DNA from 3 places in the Streptomyces sp. SudanB182_2057 genome. Region 3 is predicted to be linked to each of the others. Evidence: riboswitches for the same ligand, from Rfam matches in the RefSeq annotation. Region 3 holds a riboswitch; each other region holds the start of a gene.
What was found. Region 3 has a riboswitch for cobalamin ahead of metE (5-methyltetrahydropteroyltriglutamate--homocysteine S-methyltransferase). Riboswitches for the same ligand answer to the same signal wherever they lie in the genome.

Region 1: it holds a riboswitch for cobalamin, as region 3 does, so the genes downstream of both, ACSURM_RS12775 (ribonucleoside-diphosphate reductase subunit alpha) here and metE (5-methyltetrahydropteroyltriglutamate--homocysteine S-methyltransferase) in region 3, are expected to answer to the same signal.
Region 2: it holds a riboswitch for cobalamin, as region 3 does, so the genes downstream of both, ACSURM_RS17870 (HoxN/HupN/NixA family nickel/cobalt transporter) here and metE (5-methyltetrahydropteroyltriglutamate--homocysteine S-methyltransferase) in region 3, are expected to answer to the same signal.

The regions. Positions count from the first base shown of each region.
Region 1 is NZ_OZ186798.1:3,005,136-3,010,688, reverse strand. It holds gene ACSURM_RS12780 (ribonucleotide-diphosphate reductase subunit beta) at 1-612, opposite strand, end outside; gene ACSURM_RS12775 (ribonucleoside-diphosphate reductase subunit alpha) at 612-2,981, opposite strand; cobalamin riboswitch at 3,104-3,228, opposite strand; gene ACSURM_RS12770 (GNAT family N-acetyltransferase) at 3,281-3,787, opposite strand; gene mctP (monocarboxylate uptake permease MctP) at 3,985-5,553, opposite strand, start outside.
Region 2 is NZ_OZ186798.1:4,113,397-4,118,949, forward strand. It holds gene ACSURM_RS17865 (bile acid:sodium symporter family protein) at 1-1,074, shown strand, start outside; gene ACSURM_RS17870 (HoxN/HupN/NixA family nickel/cobalt transporter) at 971-2,080, opposite strand; cobalamin riboswitch at 2,106-2,289, opposite strand; gene ACSURM_RS17875 (ArsR/SmtB family transcription factor) at 2,368-2,718, shown strand; gene ACSURM_RS17880 (glycoside hydrolase family 13 protein) at 2,798-4,456, shown strand; gene ACSURM_RS17885 (DUF4142 domain-containing protein) at 4,478-5,218, opposite strand; gene ACSURM_RS17890 (hypothetical protein) at 5,475-5,553, opposite strand, start outside.
Region 3 is NZ_OZ186798.1:1,195,910-1,201,462, forward strand. It holds gene ACSURM_RS04915 (superoxide dismutase) at 1-474, opposite strand, end outside; gene metE (5-methyltetrahydropteroyltriglutamate--homocysteine S-methyltransferase) at 679-3,003, opposite strand; cobalamin riboswitch at 3,146-3,377, opposite strand; gene ACSURM_RS04925 (hypothetical protein) at 3,440-3,580, opposite strand; gene ACSURM_RS04930 (lamin tail domain-containing protein) at 3,594-5,015, opposite strand; gene ACSURM_RS04935 (alpha/beta hydrolase family protein) at 5,350-5,553, opposite strand, start outside.

The sequences.
Region 1 (5,553 bases), 1.8 Mb from region 3:
GCCGGTGGCCAGGCCGTGCAGGAGGCCGCGGCTGCGGAACCAGTAGACGTAGGCGAAGGCGCCGTAGAAGAACAGGCCCTCGATGCAGGCGGCGAAGCAGATGAGGTTGAGCAGGAAGCGGCGGCGGTCGGCCTTGGATTCCAGGCGGTCGATCTTCTCGACCTCGTCGATCCACTTGAAGCAGAACTCGGCCTTCTCGCGGATGGAGGGGATGTTCTCCACCGCGGCGAAGGCGGCCGCCCGGTCCTCCGGATCGGGGAGGTAGGTGTCCAGCAGCGTCAGATAGAACTGGACGTGGACGGCCTCCTCGAAGAGCTGGCGCGACAGGTACAGGCGCGCTTCCGGGGAGTTGATGTGCTTGTACAGCGTCAGCACGAGGTTGTTGGCGACGATGGAGTCGCCGGTGGCGAAGAAGGCGACGAGCCGGCCGATGAGGTGCTGTTCCTCGGGGGTGAGTTTGGCGAGGTCGGCGACGTCGGAGTGGAGGTCGACCTCTTCGACGGTCCAGGTGTTCTTGATGGCGTCCCGGTAGCGTTCGTAGAAGTCGGGGTAGCGCATGGGGCGCAGGGTGAGTTCGAAGCCGGGGTCGAGCAGGTTGGTGTTCCGGGACATTACTGGCAGGCCTCGCAGGACTCGGGGTTTTCCAGGGAACAGGCGACCGCTTCGGGATCCGCGGTGACCTGTGCGGGGAGGGTGGGCTGCGCCTGGGCGGCGCGGGCGATGCGCGTCGCGGGGCGCGAGCGCAGGTAGTACGTGGTCTTCAGCCCGCACTTCCAGGCGTAGGCGTACATCGAGGAGAGCTTGCCGATGGTCGGCGTCTCCAGGAACAGGTTCAGCGACTGCGCCTGGTCGAGGTAGGGGGTGCGGGCGGCGGCCATGTCGATCAGGCCGCGCTGGGGGATCTCCCAGGCCGTGCGGTACAGGGCGCGGACGTCCTCGGGGATCCACTGGAAGTCCTGCACCGAGCCGTTGGCCTCACGCAGCGCCTCGCGGGTGCGGGCGTCCCAGACCCCGAGGTCCTTCAGGTCCTGCACCAGGTAGGAGTTGACCTGGAGGAACTCGCCGGACAGCGTCTCGCGCTTGAACAGGTTCGACACCTGCGGCTCGATGCACTCGTACACACCCGCGATCGACGCGATGGTGGCCGTCGGCGCGATCGCCAGCAGCAGTGAGTTCCGCATGCCCGTCCTGGCGATGCGCGCGCGCAGCGCGGCCCAGCGCTCGGGCCAGGTGAACTCGACACCGTAGTGGTCCGGGTGCAGCACGCCCCGGGCGGTGCGGGTCTTCTCCCAGGCGGGCAGCGGGCCGTTGCGCTCGGCGAGGTCGGCGGACGTCTCGTACGCGGCGAGCATGATCCGCTCGGCGATCCGCGTGGACAGCACCTTGGCCTCGGCCGAGTCGAACGGCAGCCGCAGCTTGAAGAACACGTCCTGCAGGCCCATGGCACCCAGCCCGACCGGCCGCCACTTGGCGTTGGAACGCCCCGCCTGTTCGGTGGGGTAGTAGTTGATGTCGACGACGCGGTCGAGGAAGGTGACGGCGGTGCGGACGGTGGTGTCCAGGCGGTCCCAGTCGATGTCGCCGTCGCGGACGAAGGCGCCGAGGTTGACCGAGCCGAGGTTGCAGACGGCCGTCTCGCCGTCGTTGGTGACCTCCAGGATCTCGGTGCAGAGGTTGGAGGAGTGGATGACGTTGCCGGGTTCGGCGGTCTGGTTGGCGGTGCGGTTGGCGGCGTCCTTGAAGGTCATCCAGCCGTTGCCGGTCTGCGCCAGGGTGCGCATCATCCGGCCGTACAGCTCCCGGGCCGGGAGGGTCTTCTTGGCCAGGCCCGCGGCTTCGGCCTCGCGGTAGGCGGTATCGAAGTCCTCGCCCCACAGGTCGACGAGTTCGGGGACGTCGGCGGGGGAGAACAGGGACCACTGGGCGTCGGCGTTGACCCGGCGCATGAACTCGTCCGGGATCCAGTGCGCGAGGTTGAGGTTGTGGGTGCGGCGGGCGTCCTCGCCCGTGTTGTCGCGCAGCTCCAGGAATTCCTCGATGTCGGAGTGCCAGGTCTCCAGGTAGACGGCGGCGGCGCCCTTGCGGCGGCCGCCCTGGTTCACGGCGGCGACCGAGGCGTCCAGGGTCTTCAGGAACGGCACGATCCCGTTGGAGTGCCCGTTCGTCCCCCGGATCAGCGAACCGCGCGAGCGGATGCGCGAGTACGACAGCCCGATGCCGCCGGCGTGCTTCGACAGCCGGGCGACCTGGTGGTAGCGGCCGTAGATGGAGTCCAGCTCGTCCAGCGGGGAGTCCAGCAGGTAGCAGGACGACATCTGGGGGTGGCGGGTGCCGGAGTTGAACAGGGTGGGGGAGGAGGGCAGGTAGTCCAGGCGGCTCATCAGGCCGTAGAGCGAGGCGACCTCGTCCACCGAGCGGGCCGTGTCGTCCTCGGCCAGGCCGCTGGCCACGCGCAGCATGAAGTGCTGGGGCGTCTCGATGACCTTGCGGGTGATCGGGTGGCGCAGGAGGTAGCGGCTGTGCAGGGTGCGCAGGCCGAAGTAGCCGAAGCGGTCGTCGGCGCCCTCCGCCACGGCCGAGTCCACCAGCGCGTCCAGCCGTCCGGCGTGGACGCGCACGAACTCGGCGGTGCGGTCGGCCACCAGGCCCTCGCGATGGCCCACTGCGATCGACCCGGTGAAGGAGGTCACGCCCTGCGAGGCGGCCTCGGCCCGGATGGCGAGGGTCAGCAGCCTGGCGGCCAGCTTCGAGTAGGCGGGGTCCTCGGCGATCAGGCCGGCGGCGGCCTCCGTGGCCAGCTCGCGCAGCTCCGCCTCGTCGGCCCGCGCGGACCGGCCGCGCAGCGCGGCGGCGGCGACCCGTCCGGGGTCGGCGTCGGGCAGGTCGGCCGTCAGCTCGGACAGCGTCCGCAGCAGCGCGGTACCGGGAGCGTCGGTCTCCGGTCCGCTGACCGAAGCCGGGTCGGCTGGCGCGATGGTCACGTGGGGGTCTCCCTCGCTCGGCACGGGGCCTGGCGGAGGGCAGGGGGCAGCACGAGCGCGCGAGGGCTCTCGCGTCCACCGGCCCATTCCACGAGGCCCGGACGTCGGGCACACCGGCCGGATGGCCGGGTGCGCTGTCGGCAGGTCCTCGGACTGACGCTCGTACGCGGATACGCACAAGTACACCGTTGCGGGACAGTTCCGGATTCGCACCGGATTCCCCTGCGGCGACAGCGAGCATGAGCATACATCTTGTGCCGGGCTGTCGTGTCACCCCCAGATGTTGTGTCCCGGTGATGTCAGAGTGTCAACTCGTAGGTGAGCAGCGTGACGTCGTCCAACTCCGGCACGGGATTCCAGTCCCGTTCGGGTGTGCGGACGAAACCCAGACGTTCGTAGATGCGGTGGGCGGCGCGCATGGTGCGCTGGGTGGACAGGACGACGGCCGCGCAGCCCTCGGTGGCCCTCGCGCGCTCGACGCAGGCCCGGACGAGCGCCTCGCCGGCACCCCGGCCGCGGGCCGCGCGGTCCACCGCGAGCATGCGGATCTCCGCCTCGCCGGGACGGGCTATGTCCGCCATGGGGCCGCCGGACGGGACGAAGGTGACTCCGCCGAGCGGCCGGTCGTCCGCGACGGCGACGAGGACCTCGGCGGCGGCGGCGCGTTTCGCCACGTCCCTCAGCTCGCCCAGGTACTCGTCGCTCTCGCCGAAGTCCAGGAGGCCGTCTCCTAGGTAGGCCCGGGCGGTGATCTCGCCGAGGGCGGCGTACTCGGAGGGGGCGGCGGGCCGGATGACGATGTCCATGGGCCGAGTGTGCCGGAGGGGTACGACAAGGCGCCGGAGTTTTCCACAGGGCGCCCGGCCGGAGAGGGCCGTGCGTCAGCCGCCCGTACCGGCGCACGGCGGCGGGTCGTGCCGGCGACGGCACCGGCCCGGGCAGGCAACGGCAGCGGGCCGCCGACGCGTGTGCTGTCGGCGGCCCGCTGCGGATGCCGCGTGGGTCAGTGCGCGCTGCCCGCGGTGGCCGGCGGAAGCTCCACCTGGACATCGGGGTCGCCGGAGTCCGCCGTGTAGTCCTCCGGCTTGGTCTCGTCGATGCCCTCGGGAGCCTTCACGGCCTTCAGGACGACCGTCAGGACCACGGTGACCAGTACGTTCAGCACGAACGCCGTCAGGCCGATGTAACCGATCTCGCCGATGCCGGGGATCTCCTTCGAGGAGCCGCCGAAGTGCTTCTGCGTGGGCGAGGCCACCCCGTACGCGGCGGCCGTGCCGTAGACCATGCCGACCGCCCAGCCGGCCAGCAGCGCCCAGCGGTGGAACCAGCGGGTGAACAGGCCGCCGACCAGGGACGGGAAGGTCTGCATGATCCAGATGCCGCCCAGCAGCTGGAAGTTGATGGCGACGGTCTTGTCCATGGTGAGGACGAAGACCAGGGCGCCGACCTTCACCAGCAGGGAGACCAGCTTCGAGACCTTGGTCTCCTCCGCGGGCGTCGCGTCGGGCTTGATGAAGTCCTTGTAGATGTTGCGGGTGAAGAGGTTGGCCGCCGCGATGGACATGATCGCCGCCGGGACCAGGGCGCCGATGCCGATCGCCGCGAACGCCACGCCCGTGAACCAGTCCGGGAACATGTCCTCGAACAACTGCGGGATGGCCAGCTGGCCGTTGGAGACCTTCACCCCGGCCGCGATCGCCATGAAGCCCAGCAGCGCCAGCAGACCCAGCATCAGGGAGTACAGCGGCAGGATCGTGGTGTTGCGGCGGATCACCTCACGGCTGCGGGACGACAGGGTCGCGGTGATCGAGTGCGGGTACATGAACAGCGCGAGCGCCGAGCCGAGCGCCAGCGTGGCGTACGTCCACTGGCCCGCCTCCGGTGGTGTGACCGCCCCGCGCGGTTTGCCGGTGGCCGGGTTGTCCTGGCCGAGAGCCTGGCCGGCCTTGGCGAAGACGTCGTCGAAGCCGCCCAGCTTGATCGGGATGTAGATGATCGCCACCACGATGACGATGTAGATCAGCGTGTCCTTGACGAACGCGATCAGCGCGGGGGCGCGCAGCCCGGAGGAGTAGGTGTAGGCCGCCAGCACACCGAAGGCGATGAGCAGCGGAAGGTCCTTGACGAACCAGTTGGTGTCCTCGCCGCCGCCGACGCCCATCACGTCCAGCACCGCCTGGATGCCGACCAGCTGGAGCGCGATGTACGGCATCGTCGCCAGGATGCCGGTCACCGCCACCGCCAGGGACAGGCCCTTGGAACCGAACCGGCCGCGCACGAAGTCGGAGGTGGTGACGTATCCGTGGCGGTGCGAGACCGACCACAGGCGGGGCAGGAAGGTGAAGATCAGCGGGTACATCAGGATCGTGTACGGCACCGCGAAGAAGCCGGACGCGCCCGCCGCGTAGACCGCCGCCGGTACGGCGACGAAGGTGTACGCCGTGTACAGGTCACCGCCGAGCAGGAACCACGTGACCCAGGTGCCGAAGGACCGTCCGCCCAGGCCCCATTCGTCCAGGGAGTGCTCGTTCTCGGCCCTGCGCCAGCGTGCGGCCAGGAAGCCGAGGACCGT
Region 2 (5,553 bases), 2.9 Mb from region 3:
CAGACGCTCACCGGCTCGGCCCGCGGTCTGGCGCGCCGTGTCGACTGGTACATCGTCGCGCTGTTCGGCGCGATCGGGATCGCCGCGCTCGTCCCGGCCGAGGACACGGCGGCCGAGGCCGTCTCGTGGCTGACCAAGCTGGCGATCGGCCTGCTCTTCTTCCTCTACGGCGCCCGGCTCTCCCCGCAGGCCGCGCTGGACGGCGTACGGCACTGGCGGCTGCATCTCCCGGTGCTCGCCCTGACGTTCGCCGCCTTCCCGCTGCTCGGCCTGGGCGCGAAGCTGCTGCCGGACGGGTGGCTCGGCGCCGAACTGACCGCCGGGGTGCTGTTCCTGGCGGTGCTGCCGTCCACCGTGCAGTCCTCCATCGCCCTCACCTCCCTGGCCCGCGGCAACGTGGCAGCGGCCCTGTGTTCCGCGTCCTTCTCCACCGTGCTGGGCGTGGTCCTCACCCCGGTCCTGGCCGTCGCGCTGATCGGCGGCGGCGAGGGCGGCGGCATCCCGATCGGCGCGGGCCAACTCGTGGACATCGCCGTGCAGTTGCTGCTGCCGTTCGCCGCCGGGCAGGCGGTGCGGCGGTGGATCTCCGGCTGGCTCGGCCGGCACCGCAAGGTGATCGGGCTCTGCGACCGGGGCTCCATCCTGCTCGTCGTCTACGCGGCGTTCAGCCGGGGCATGACCACCGGCATCTGGCAGCGGGTGTCCCCCGGCCGCCTGGTCCTGCTCGGGGTTCTGGTGGCGGTGCTGCTCGCCGCCGCCCTGCTGCTGGCCGACCGCTCCGCGCGGGCGCTGCGGCTGCCCCGCGAGGACCGGGTGACGGCGGTCTTCTGCGGGGCGACCAAGAGCCTGGCCAGCGGGCTGCCGATGGCCTCCGTGCTGTTTCCCGCGGACGAGGTCGCCATGACCGTCCTGCCGCTGATGCTCTACCACACCCTCCAGCTGGTGGTCTGCGCCGCGCTCGCCCGCCGGCTCAGTCGGACGGCGCCGCCCGCACCGACCAGCGCTCCTCCACCCGTGCCAGCCGCCAGTACGCCAGCGCCGCCGCCCACACCACCACGAACAGGCCGACGATGAGATAGCCGACGCTGTCCAGGTTCAGACCGGCCACCCAGCCGGTCACCGGGTCGCTGAGGCCGGCCTTCTCGTGCAGCACCCCGACCAGTTCGATGGTGCCGATGAAGAAGGCCACGGCGATGGACAGCCCGGTGATGGCGAGGTTGTAGAAGACCTTGCGGACGGGGTTGGCGAAGGCCCACTGGTAGGCGAAGTTCATGAACGTGCCGTCGAGGGTGTCGAACAGGCTCATCCCGGCGGCGAACAGCAGCGGCAGGCACAGGATCGCGTACCAGGGCAGGCCGGCCGCCGCGCCCGAGCCGGCCATCACCATCAGGCTGACCTCGGTGGCCGTGTCGAAGCCGAGGCCGAACAGGAAGCCCAGCGGGTACATCTGCCCCGGCCGGGACACGGACTTCGTCAGCCGCCCCAGCAGCCGGTTCATGAACCCCCGCGAGTCCAGGTGCCGTTCCAGCTCCGTCTCGTCGTACCCGCCCGCGCGCATCGCCCGGAACACCTTCAGGATGCCCGCCAGCGCGACCAGGTTCAGGGCGGCGATGAGGTAGAGGAAGGACCCGGAGATCGTCGTACCGAGCACCCCGAGCACCTGGTGGGTGGCGGAGCCCTCGTTCATCACCTTCCCGGCCAGCGAGGTGCCGCCCGCGATCAGCAGCGCCAGCAGCACGACCACGCTGGAGTGCCCGAGCGCGAACCAGAACCCCACCGACACCGGGCGCTTTCCGTCGGCCATCAGCTTGCGGGTGGTGTTGTCGATCGCCGCGATGTGGTCGGCGTCGAAGGCGTGGCGCACGCCGAGGGTGTAGGCGGTGATCCCCAGCCCCACGCCGAACACCTGGGAGCCCACCTCGAAATGGCGCGGGGCCACCAGCACATACAGGATCCCGAAGGCGACGACATGCAGGGCGAGGATCACCACCAGCAGCCCCGCCGTCTTGACGGTGTCCTCGCGTCGCCAGCGGAACGAGGGGTGCGCGGACTCGGACAGAGACGTCCCGGGCAGGTTCATATGGTCAGCTCCAGCACCTCGTGGATCTTTCTGAGCTGCCGTGGCCGGTCTCCTGGCTTACGGGTCACGCGTCCGCCGTTCCTGCCTTCCCGGCCTTTCGACCAGTGGCCCGGCGGGTGCCGGACGGAACGGGAACTCCCCGATCACAGTGGCGAGGGCCGCTCCGGTCTCACACCGGCTTCCCGAACACCACGGCCCGCCCACCGTAGAGGGGCACGCGGTCGCCTGCATAGCTGCGCAGTCGGGCAGGTATGCAAGATCACATCGCCACCTGCCAGGATGGGAGCATGCATCTCGTTCCTGCCGACCGGGCCGGGCGTCGGACCATCGACGGGCACCGGGTGTGCGAGGCGATCGCCGCGATCGGTGACGCGGGGCGTCTGCGCACCTGGGCCGACCGTTTCTCGCTGCTGGCCGACGCCAACCGGCTCGCGCTGCTGCTCGCGCTGCACCGGACCGGGCCGCTGGCCGTCTCGGACCTGGCGATCGCCACGGGCATGAACGACCCGGCCGTCTCCCAGGCCCTGCGGCTGCTGCGCGCGGCGGGGGTCGTGGCAGGGGAGAAAGAGGGGCGCGTGGTGCGCTATCGGGTGGTGGACGAGGACGTAAGGGGCCTGTTGGAGCACTGCGCCGCCTGATCGTCCCGGAAAAGGTTCCCTTTCGGGCAATGTGGACAGATACAGATCCCGTACCGCTGTCCGTCCCATGGGAGCCCGTATGGCAGACCGTCCGCCGGACCTCTCGTCCAGGAACCCCGACTGGTGGCGCCAGGCCGTCATCTACCAGGTCTATCCCCGCAGTTTCGCCGACGCCGACGGTGACGGTCTCGGTGACCTGAGGGGCCTGACCCAGCGGCTTTCGCACCTCGCCACGCTGGGCGTCGACGCCCTGTGGCTGAGCCCCTTCTACCCCTCCGAACTCGCCGACGGCGGCTACGACGTCATCGACCCGCGCGGTGTCGACGAACGCCTGGGCACGCTGGACGACTTCGACGCCCTGGTGGGCGAGGCGCACCGGCTGGGCCTGAAGGTCGTCGTGGACATCGTCCCCAACCACACCTCCCATCTGCACCGCTGGTTCCGGGAGGCGCTGCGCGCCGGGCCCGGATCGGCCGCCCGCGAGCGGTACGTCTTCCGGCCGGGGCGCGGCGCGCACGGGGAACTGCCGCCCACCGACTGGCAGTCGGTGTTCGGCGGCAGCGCCTGGCAGCGGGTGGCCGACGGGGAGTGGTACCTGCACCTGTTCGCCCCCGAGCAGCCCGACCTGAACTGGGACAACGAGGAGGTCCGCGCCGACTTCCGCGCCACCCTGCGGTTCTGGTCGGACCGGGGCGTGGACGGCTTCCGCGTGGACGTCGCCCACGGCCTGGCCAAGGACCTCACCGAGCCGCTGCGGGACCTCGGCGCCCTCGGCACGGCCGGCGAGGCGGCGCTGCGGCACCTGTCGCCGGGCAGTCACCCGTACTGGGACCGGGACGAGGTGCACGAGATCTACCGCGACTGGCGCAAGATCTTCGACGCCTACCGCCCGCCCCGCATGGCCGTCGCCGAGGCATGGGTCCCGGGCGGCCGCCGGGCGCTGTACGCCCGCCCGGACGAACTCGGCCAGGCCTTCAACTTCGAGTACCTCCAGGCGCGCTGGGACGCGGGGGAGCTGCGCGAGATCATCGCCGGCGAGCTGGCCACAGCCCGCTCGGCCGGTGCCTCCGCGACCTGGGTGCTGTCCAACCACGACGTCGTACGGCACGCCTCCCGGCTCATGCTGCCGCCCGGCACCGACCCGGAGGCCTGGCTGCTCGCGCACGGCGCGGCGCCCGCCGTCGACCCGGCGGCCGGGCTGCGCCGGGCCCGGGCGGCGACCCTGCTGATGCTGGCGCTGCCCGGCTCGGCGTATCTGTACCAGGGCGAGGAACTCGGCCTGCCCGAGGTCGCGGACCTGCCCACGGAGGTGCTCCAGGACCCGATCTGGGAGCAGACCGGCCACACCCGCAAGGGCCGTGACGGCTGCCGGGTGCCGCTGCCGTGGACGACGGCCGGGCCGTCCTACGGCTTCGGGCCCGGGGCCGGCTGGCTGCCGCAGCCCGCGTCCTTCGCCGGGTACGCGGTCCAGGCGCAGGCCGGTGTGGAGGGCTCCACGCTGGAGCTGTACCGCACGGCCCTGCGGCTGCGCCGCAAGCTGCTGGACGGCGAGACGCTGACGTGGACCCCGGACGCGCCGGACGGCGTGCTGGACTTCACCCGCACCGAGACCTGGCGCAGCGTCACCAACCTGGGCACCGAGCCGGTGCCGCTGCCGCCCGGCGAGGTCCTGCTGAGCAGCACACCGCTGCCCGGCGGCGGGGTGCTGCCGCCGGACACCACCGTGTGGCTGGCGTAGGCCCTTCCGGCCGCGCCGCGGCTAACCGGCCGGCGGGGTCGGGCTCGGCCCCGCCCCGGTGCCGCCGCGCGCGAGGGCGTCGATGTCCACCGGTGTGGAGGTGGCCGACGGCGGCGGGGTGAGGACCACCTCCGGCCGGCCGGCGGCCGGGGGCGGCGGGGTCAGGTCGGAGTCGGGCAGCTTGGGCGGGGTGGTCTGCTGGTACAGGGTCCGGTCGAAGTCCACCAGGCCCGTCTTCTCCATCATGGAGATGTGGTCCAGCACGGTGTCGTTGGCCTGGTCGGCCAGGGCCCGCACCAGCGAGTTCTTCGTGGTGGACCGGATCTTCGCCACCGTGTTGAAGATGGAGCCGTGCGTCATCCGCAGGATGTTGGCGAAGTCGGTGTCGAACCGCGCACCGCTCTCCCCGTCCAGCTGCCGCACGAAGCCCCGCTGCTGGGGGCTCGCCTCGTCGGGCAGCGTGATGCCCAGCATCGGGGCGATCTTCCGGCAGGTGGTGTCGAGCGCCGCGTGTCCGTCGACCAGGTGCCGGCTCGCCGTGATCACCGCCTCGGAGCCGCCCTTGCGCAGTCCGATCCGGCCGACGGGGTACTCCCACAGTCCCGCCGCCCGCACCTTCACCACGAAGTCCCGGTCCTGCTCGGTCAGCGGCCCCCACGGGGTGCTCGCGATGACTCGGTCCTGCGCGCCGGAGGCCGTGCTCAGGCCGAGCATGCCCGGGTAGGCGAGCGCGGCGAGGGTCAGGGCCATCGCACCGCCCACGAACAGCGTTCCGGTCGCGTTCCGCGAAAAGCGCACCGTGCCTCCTGCCGGGGATCGTCCGTCGTCGGCCCGGACGCACGGCGGTACGCGGGCCCGGACACCCAAGCGGTACGGACGCGGGGCCGGTTCGTATCAACGCGCGGGTGACGAACCGCGCCGGCCTGGTGCCCGGTGCGACCGGTCGCACCGGCCGGTCGCGTGCGGACAGCGCATGCCGGTCGTCTTCTTCCGGACGGCCCGAGCGTGGGCCTCCTGCCTACGGCGCGGCCTGGAGCCGGCCCAGCTGCCGCTGGATGTCCTCCAGCGCGCCGCGCCTGCGTCCGGGCACCCTGAGG
Region 3 (5,553 bases):
CTGGCCGACGTTGCCCTGGTGGTCGTAGACCTGCTCCACGACCAGGCGCCCGCTCAGCGGCTCGTAGGCGAGCACGCCCCAGCCCGAGCCCTGGGTGGTGGCCGCGGCCTTGGACAGCTGGGCCTTGAAGCCGGCGAAGGAACCGAAGGACTCCTTGATGGCCTCGGCCAGCTCGCCGACGCCGTCCTGGGCCAGCGGCTCGCCGCCGCCGTCCTTCGGGCCGGTCATGTTCTGCCAGTAGATCGAGTGCAGGATGTGCCCGGAGAGGTGGAAGGCCAGGTTCTTCTCCAGGCCGTTGATCGAGCCCCACGTCTCCTTGTCCCGCGCCTCGGCCAGCTGCTCCAGCGTGTCGTTGGCGCCCTTCACATAGGCCGCGTGGTGCTTGTCGTGGTGCAGCTCGATGATCTCCGGGCTGATGACCGGGGCGAGCGCCGCGTAGTCGTACGGAAGCTCCGGGAGCGTGTAAACCGCCATGTCCAACATCCTCCGACGTTATTGCCAGCAATATGCAGCTGCACGCTAACAGCAGAAGAGGTACCTTGCGGATCAGGCGTTGGACCTAGGACTTTCGCCGTGTCACGGACGGGCAACAGCCGGAGGTCCGCGGCCCGTTCACCCGCGCCGGCCGCTGCCCGGGGCGGACACCCCGCGAGGTGTCCGCCCCGGTCACCCGGTGTCTCAGGGCGTCTCGGAGGGCAAGGCGCCGCGCACCTCGCGGGCCGCCGCCACCAGGTTCTCGAGCGAGGCGCGCACCTCGGGCCACGTGCGGGTCTTCAGGCCGCAGTCGGGGTTCACCCACAGCCGTCCGGCCGGAAGGGCCTCAAGACCCGCGCGCAGGAGAGCCACCGCCTCGGCGACGGCCGGGATGCGCGGGGAGTGGATGTCGTACACCCCCGGTCCCGCCTCCCGCGGATACCCGTGCAGGGCCAGTTCGCGGGCCACCCGCATATGGGAGCGGGCCGCTTCCAGGCTGATGACGTCGGCGTCGAGGTCGTCGATGGCCTGGACGATGTCCCCGAACTCGGCGTAGCACATGTGGGTGTGGATCTGCGTGTCCGGTCGCACCCCGGCCGTGGTCAGCCGGAACGCCTCGGTGGCCCAGGCCAGGTAGGCGGGCCGGTCGGCGGCGCGCAGCGGAAGCGTCTCGCGCAGGGCGGGCTCGTCCACCTGGATGACCGAAGTGCCCGCCGCCTCCAGGTCGTTCACCTCGTCGCGCAGGGCGAGGGCGACCTGGCGGGCGGTCTCGGCGAGGGGCTGGTCGTCGCGGACGAAGGACCACGCGAGCATGGTGACCGGGCCGGTGAGCATGCCCTTGACCGGCCGGCCGGTGAGGGACTGGGCGTACGTCGTCCAGCGCACCGTCATCGGCTCCGGCCGTGAGATGTCGCCGGCCAGGATCGGCGGGCGGACGCAGCGGGTGCCGTAGGACTGGACCCAGCCGTGCCGGGTGGCGAGGCAGCCGGTGAGCTGTTCGGCGAAGTACTGGACCATGTCGTCGCGTTCGGGCTCCCCGTGCACGAGCACGTCGAGGCCGGCCTTCTCCTGGAAGGCGATCACCTCGCGGATCTCGGCCTCGATGCGCCGCTCGTACGTCTCCTCGTCGGTCCTTCCGGCCCGTACGTCCGCGCGGGCGGCGCGCAGTTCTCCGGTCTGGGGGAAGGAGCCGATGGTGGTCGTCGGCAGCAGCGGCAGGCGCAGGCAGGCACGCTGGGCGGCCGAGCGTCGCGCGTACGGCTGGGAGCGGCGGGTGTCGGCGTCGGTGACGGCGGACGCCCGGGCCCGTACCGCCGGGTCGTGCGTGATGGGTGAAGCCGCGCGGGAGGCCAGATCGGCGCGGTTCGCGGCCAGCTCCGCCGCGATCGTGTCCGCGCCCTGCGCCAGGGCGCGGGCGAGCGTGACGATCTCCGCGGTCTTCTGCCGGGCGAACGCCAGCCAGCGCAGGATCTGCGGCTCGATGTCCCGCTCGACCGCGGCGTCGAGCGGGACGTGCAGCAGGGAGCAGGAGGCGGCCACGTCGACCCGGTCGGCGAGGCCGAGCAGGGTGGCCAGCGTGGTCAGCGATGTCTTGAGGTCGTTGATCCAGACGTTGCGCCCGTCCACGACACCGGCGACCAGCCGCTTGCCGGGCAGACCGCCGGCTGCGGCGAGATCGTCGAGGTTGGCGGCGGCCGGGCCGGTGAAGTCCAGGGCGAGCCCGTCCACCGGGGCCTTCGCCAGCACGGGCAGCGCCTCGCCGAGCCGGTCGAAGTACGAGGCCACCAGCAGCTTCGGGCGGTCGGCGAGGCGGCCGAGGTCGCGGTAGGCGCGGGCGGCGGCGTTCAGCTCGGCCGGGGTGCGGTCCTGGACCAGGGCGGGCTCGTCCAGCTGCACCCACTCCGCGCCGGCGGCCCGCAGGTCGGCCAGCACCTCGGCGTACACGGGCAGCAGCCGGTCCAGCAGGGTGAGCGGCTGGAAGTCCACCGCGACGCCGGGGGCGGGCTTGGCCAGCAGCAGGTAGGTGACCGGGCCGACCAGGACGGGCCGCGGGGTGTGGCCGAGGGCGAGGGCCTCGCGCAGTTCGGCGGTCTGCTTGCCGGAGTCGGCCGCGAAGACAGTGTCCGGACTCAACTCGGGCACCAAATAGTGGTAGTTGGTGTCGAACCACTTGGTCATCTCCAGCGGCGCCACCTCCTGGGTGCCGCGGGCCATGGCGAAGTAGCCGCGCAGGGCGTCCTCCTCGACGGCGGCGCGGTGGCGGTCGGGGATCGCGCCGACCATGACGGTGGTGTCCAGGACGTGGTCGTAGTACGAGAAGTCACCGGTCGGCACCTCGCCCAGACCGGCGTCGGCCAGTTGCCGCCAGGTGGAGCGGCGCAGGTCGGCGGCCGTGCGCCGGAGGGCGTCGGCGGTGACCCGGCCCTTCCAGTAGCCCTCGATCGCCTTCTTCAGTTCCCGGTTCGGTCCCTGGCGGGGGTAGCCGTACACGGTGGCCCGTACGGGCGCGGCTGCGGACTCGGCTGTCACGGAACTCTCCTTCGCGAGCACTCGTCATGGGGTTCCCGGGACGGGACGAGGGCGCGAAGGGATGACGGAAAGCGGCGAGACACCATGGGTGCTCGCCCTGCCGCCGACCCGCCCTCGAGGTCACCGAGATGCCGTACGCGTCGGCCGCGCACGGGCAGTGGCAGGTCTTCGGACTCGCGAGCACGCCTCGTGCCGTACGACGTGTACGAGGCACCTACTGGCCGTCGCTTCCCAGACCCGCTTGCCGGGCCCAGTGCGTATGACGGCGGTCGTTCCCGCTCACCGCTGCGGGGCAGTCCCGGATTCCCACCGGGTTCCCTCTTGCGACGCGCCTGCCTGGCGGGCAGGGCGAACCAGCTGCACGAGGCAGCCTATACAGCGGCGCGTCCGCCGTGAAGCCGACGAAGACACGGCCCCACGACAACACGCCCGTCCGTCACGGGCGCCCGGGCTGCTCGGCGGCGGGTCCGGCGGCGGGCCGGGCGAGGCCCGCGGCCCGCCTCTCCTCGACGCGGCCGGCCCTCCACACCAGCAGGGCGACGGCCCAGGCGGCGAGGCAGCAAGGGCTGCCGCCCACTGCTCGAGTCCGTTCAGCAGGTGATGGTGCCCCTGCGCAGGGCGTGCCCGCCGTCGTTGGAGTCGTCCGCCCAGTAGACCGGCTTGGAACCCGCCACGCATTCGTCCGCGCCGGCCAGGGAGAAGCCCTCGTTGTTGTAATCGGGCATGCCCGACGGGCGGTTGAAGACGCCGGTGGTGGTGAACACGCCGGTCGTGCCGATCTTCGCCGTGCGGTGCTGACCGTCACAGGTGTCGTCGCAGACCGCCCACAGGCGCGACGCCTGCGGCTCCCACTGCAGTTCCATCACCCCGGACATGCCGCTGCTGAAGGACGCGACACGGGTGTAGGAGCCGGAGTCGGCCAGCACGTAACCGTGGATCATGCCGGTGCCTTCGACGCCCACGAAGAACACTCCGCCGCCGTGGCTGCCGTAGCGGGCCGGGTCGTAGACCGCGCCGGTCGATGCGTCTTTGAACCCGGCGCCGGTCAGCGCTGTGTCCGGGATCCAGGTGATCCCTTCGAGACCGAGATTGGAGCCGGTCGAGGGCAGGTCGGACGTGAGGTTCCACTCCTTGACCGCGGTCAGCGACGAGCCTGATCCGCTCACGTCGTACTTCAGCACCGACAGGCGGCTGGTGCCCGACGCGTCCCCGTTGCGCTCGCCGGCCACGAACGCGCCCGCGGCCGAACCGGCACCGGTCAGGGTGACGCCCTCGCTGTCGGGGGTGCCGGAGCCGCCGGGGAAGCGCAGGGCCCTGCCGGAGGACCAGCCGCCGGCGGCATCCGGCTTCCAGCCGCCGGAGCCGTCACGCACCAGACGCCACAGCCTGCCGCTGTTCTGCGCACCCCACAGCACGCCGCCCTCCTGGTACAGGCCGCTGAGGTCCTGGCCGAACACGTCCGAACCGTCGGCGGTGGCCACACCACTGCTTCCCGGCCACACGGCCGGAGTCGTGGAGCCGCCGGTGCCGCAGTTGTTCGGGCCGCCGAGGGTCACCGTGGCCGCCTGCCCGAAGGCTCCGGTACCGTCAGGGCAGCGTGACCAGGAGGGGCCGGAGTGCACGGTCCAGGAGAAGCCGTCCACCTGGGTCGTGCCGTCCGCGAGGTAGAGGCCGGCCTCGTCGTCCGAGCCCAGGCCGAACTCGCCGCTCACGTCGAACGCCTTGTACACGCCCGGCCCCAGGAGAGTCCCGGAGGGGATCTTGTAGGCGTGGTCCTCGTCGTTGTCCTTCAGGACCCAGCCCGACACGTCGACCGTGGCGGTGCCCTTGTTGTACAGCTCGATCGAGTCGTCGACGCCGCCGGTAGTCACCACCTCGTTGATGCGGACGTCGTCCGTGACGGCCGCGTGCGCCGCCGGTACGCCGGTCAGGGCACCCGCGGCCACGAGGGGGGCGGCGACGAGAAGGCGAGTAAGAGCACGAGCGTGCCGGAAAGCGGCCGAAACGGTCACGGATCGGGTCCTGACGTTGTCATGGGCAAGGCGCACTGACAGTCGCGAGCCAGTCCGAACAAGCCGCCCCGACCGAGAAGGACGGCACATGAACGGCTGACGAACTGCCCTGGTGACCGGAAGCCTGTCCGGGTCACCCTGCCCGCACTTCCCCATCCGTGCCCGTGGCACGGACTTCGCCGCCCTGTCCGGCATCGCCGTCGCCGTGCCGTCATGTGAAGCGGGCCCCACCGGGACCGCGTTCTCGGCGGATACCCGGTGGAACCCGCAAGCCGGTCCGACGACGTCCTGGCCACGTGGAGGGAACCGCCGTGCCGTCGGTCGCGACGGCTGATCAGCGACTGTCTTCCGGGTGGAGGACGCTGAGGTCGCCGTAGGCCGACAGAACGCCGGTCGGGTCGCCTTCGTGCCGCAGGGTGGCCTCCAGGAAGGCGAGAGTGGTCGCGGCGACGACGCGCGGGCCCCGGGCGCGGCCCAGGGAACCGGTTATCGACGGCACGGGCGGCAGGTACAGGGGGCCGTCCATGAAGGTGAGGTG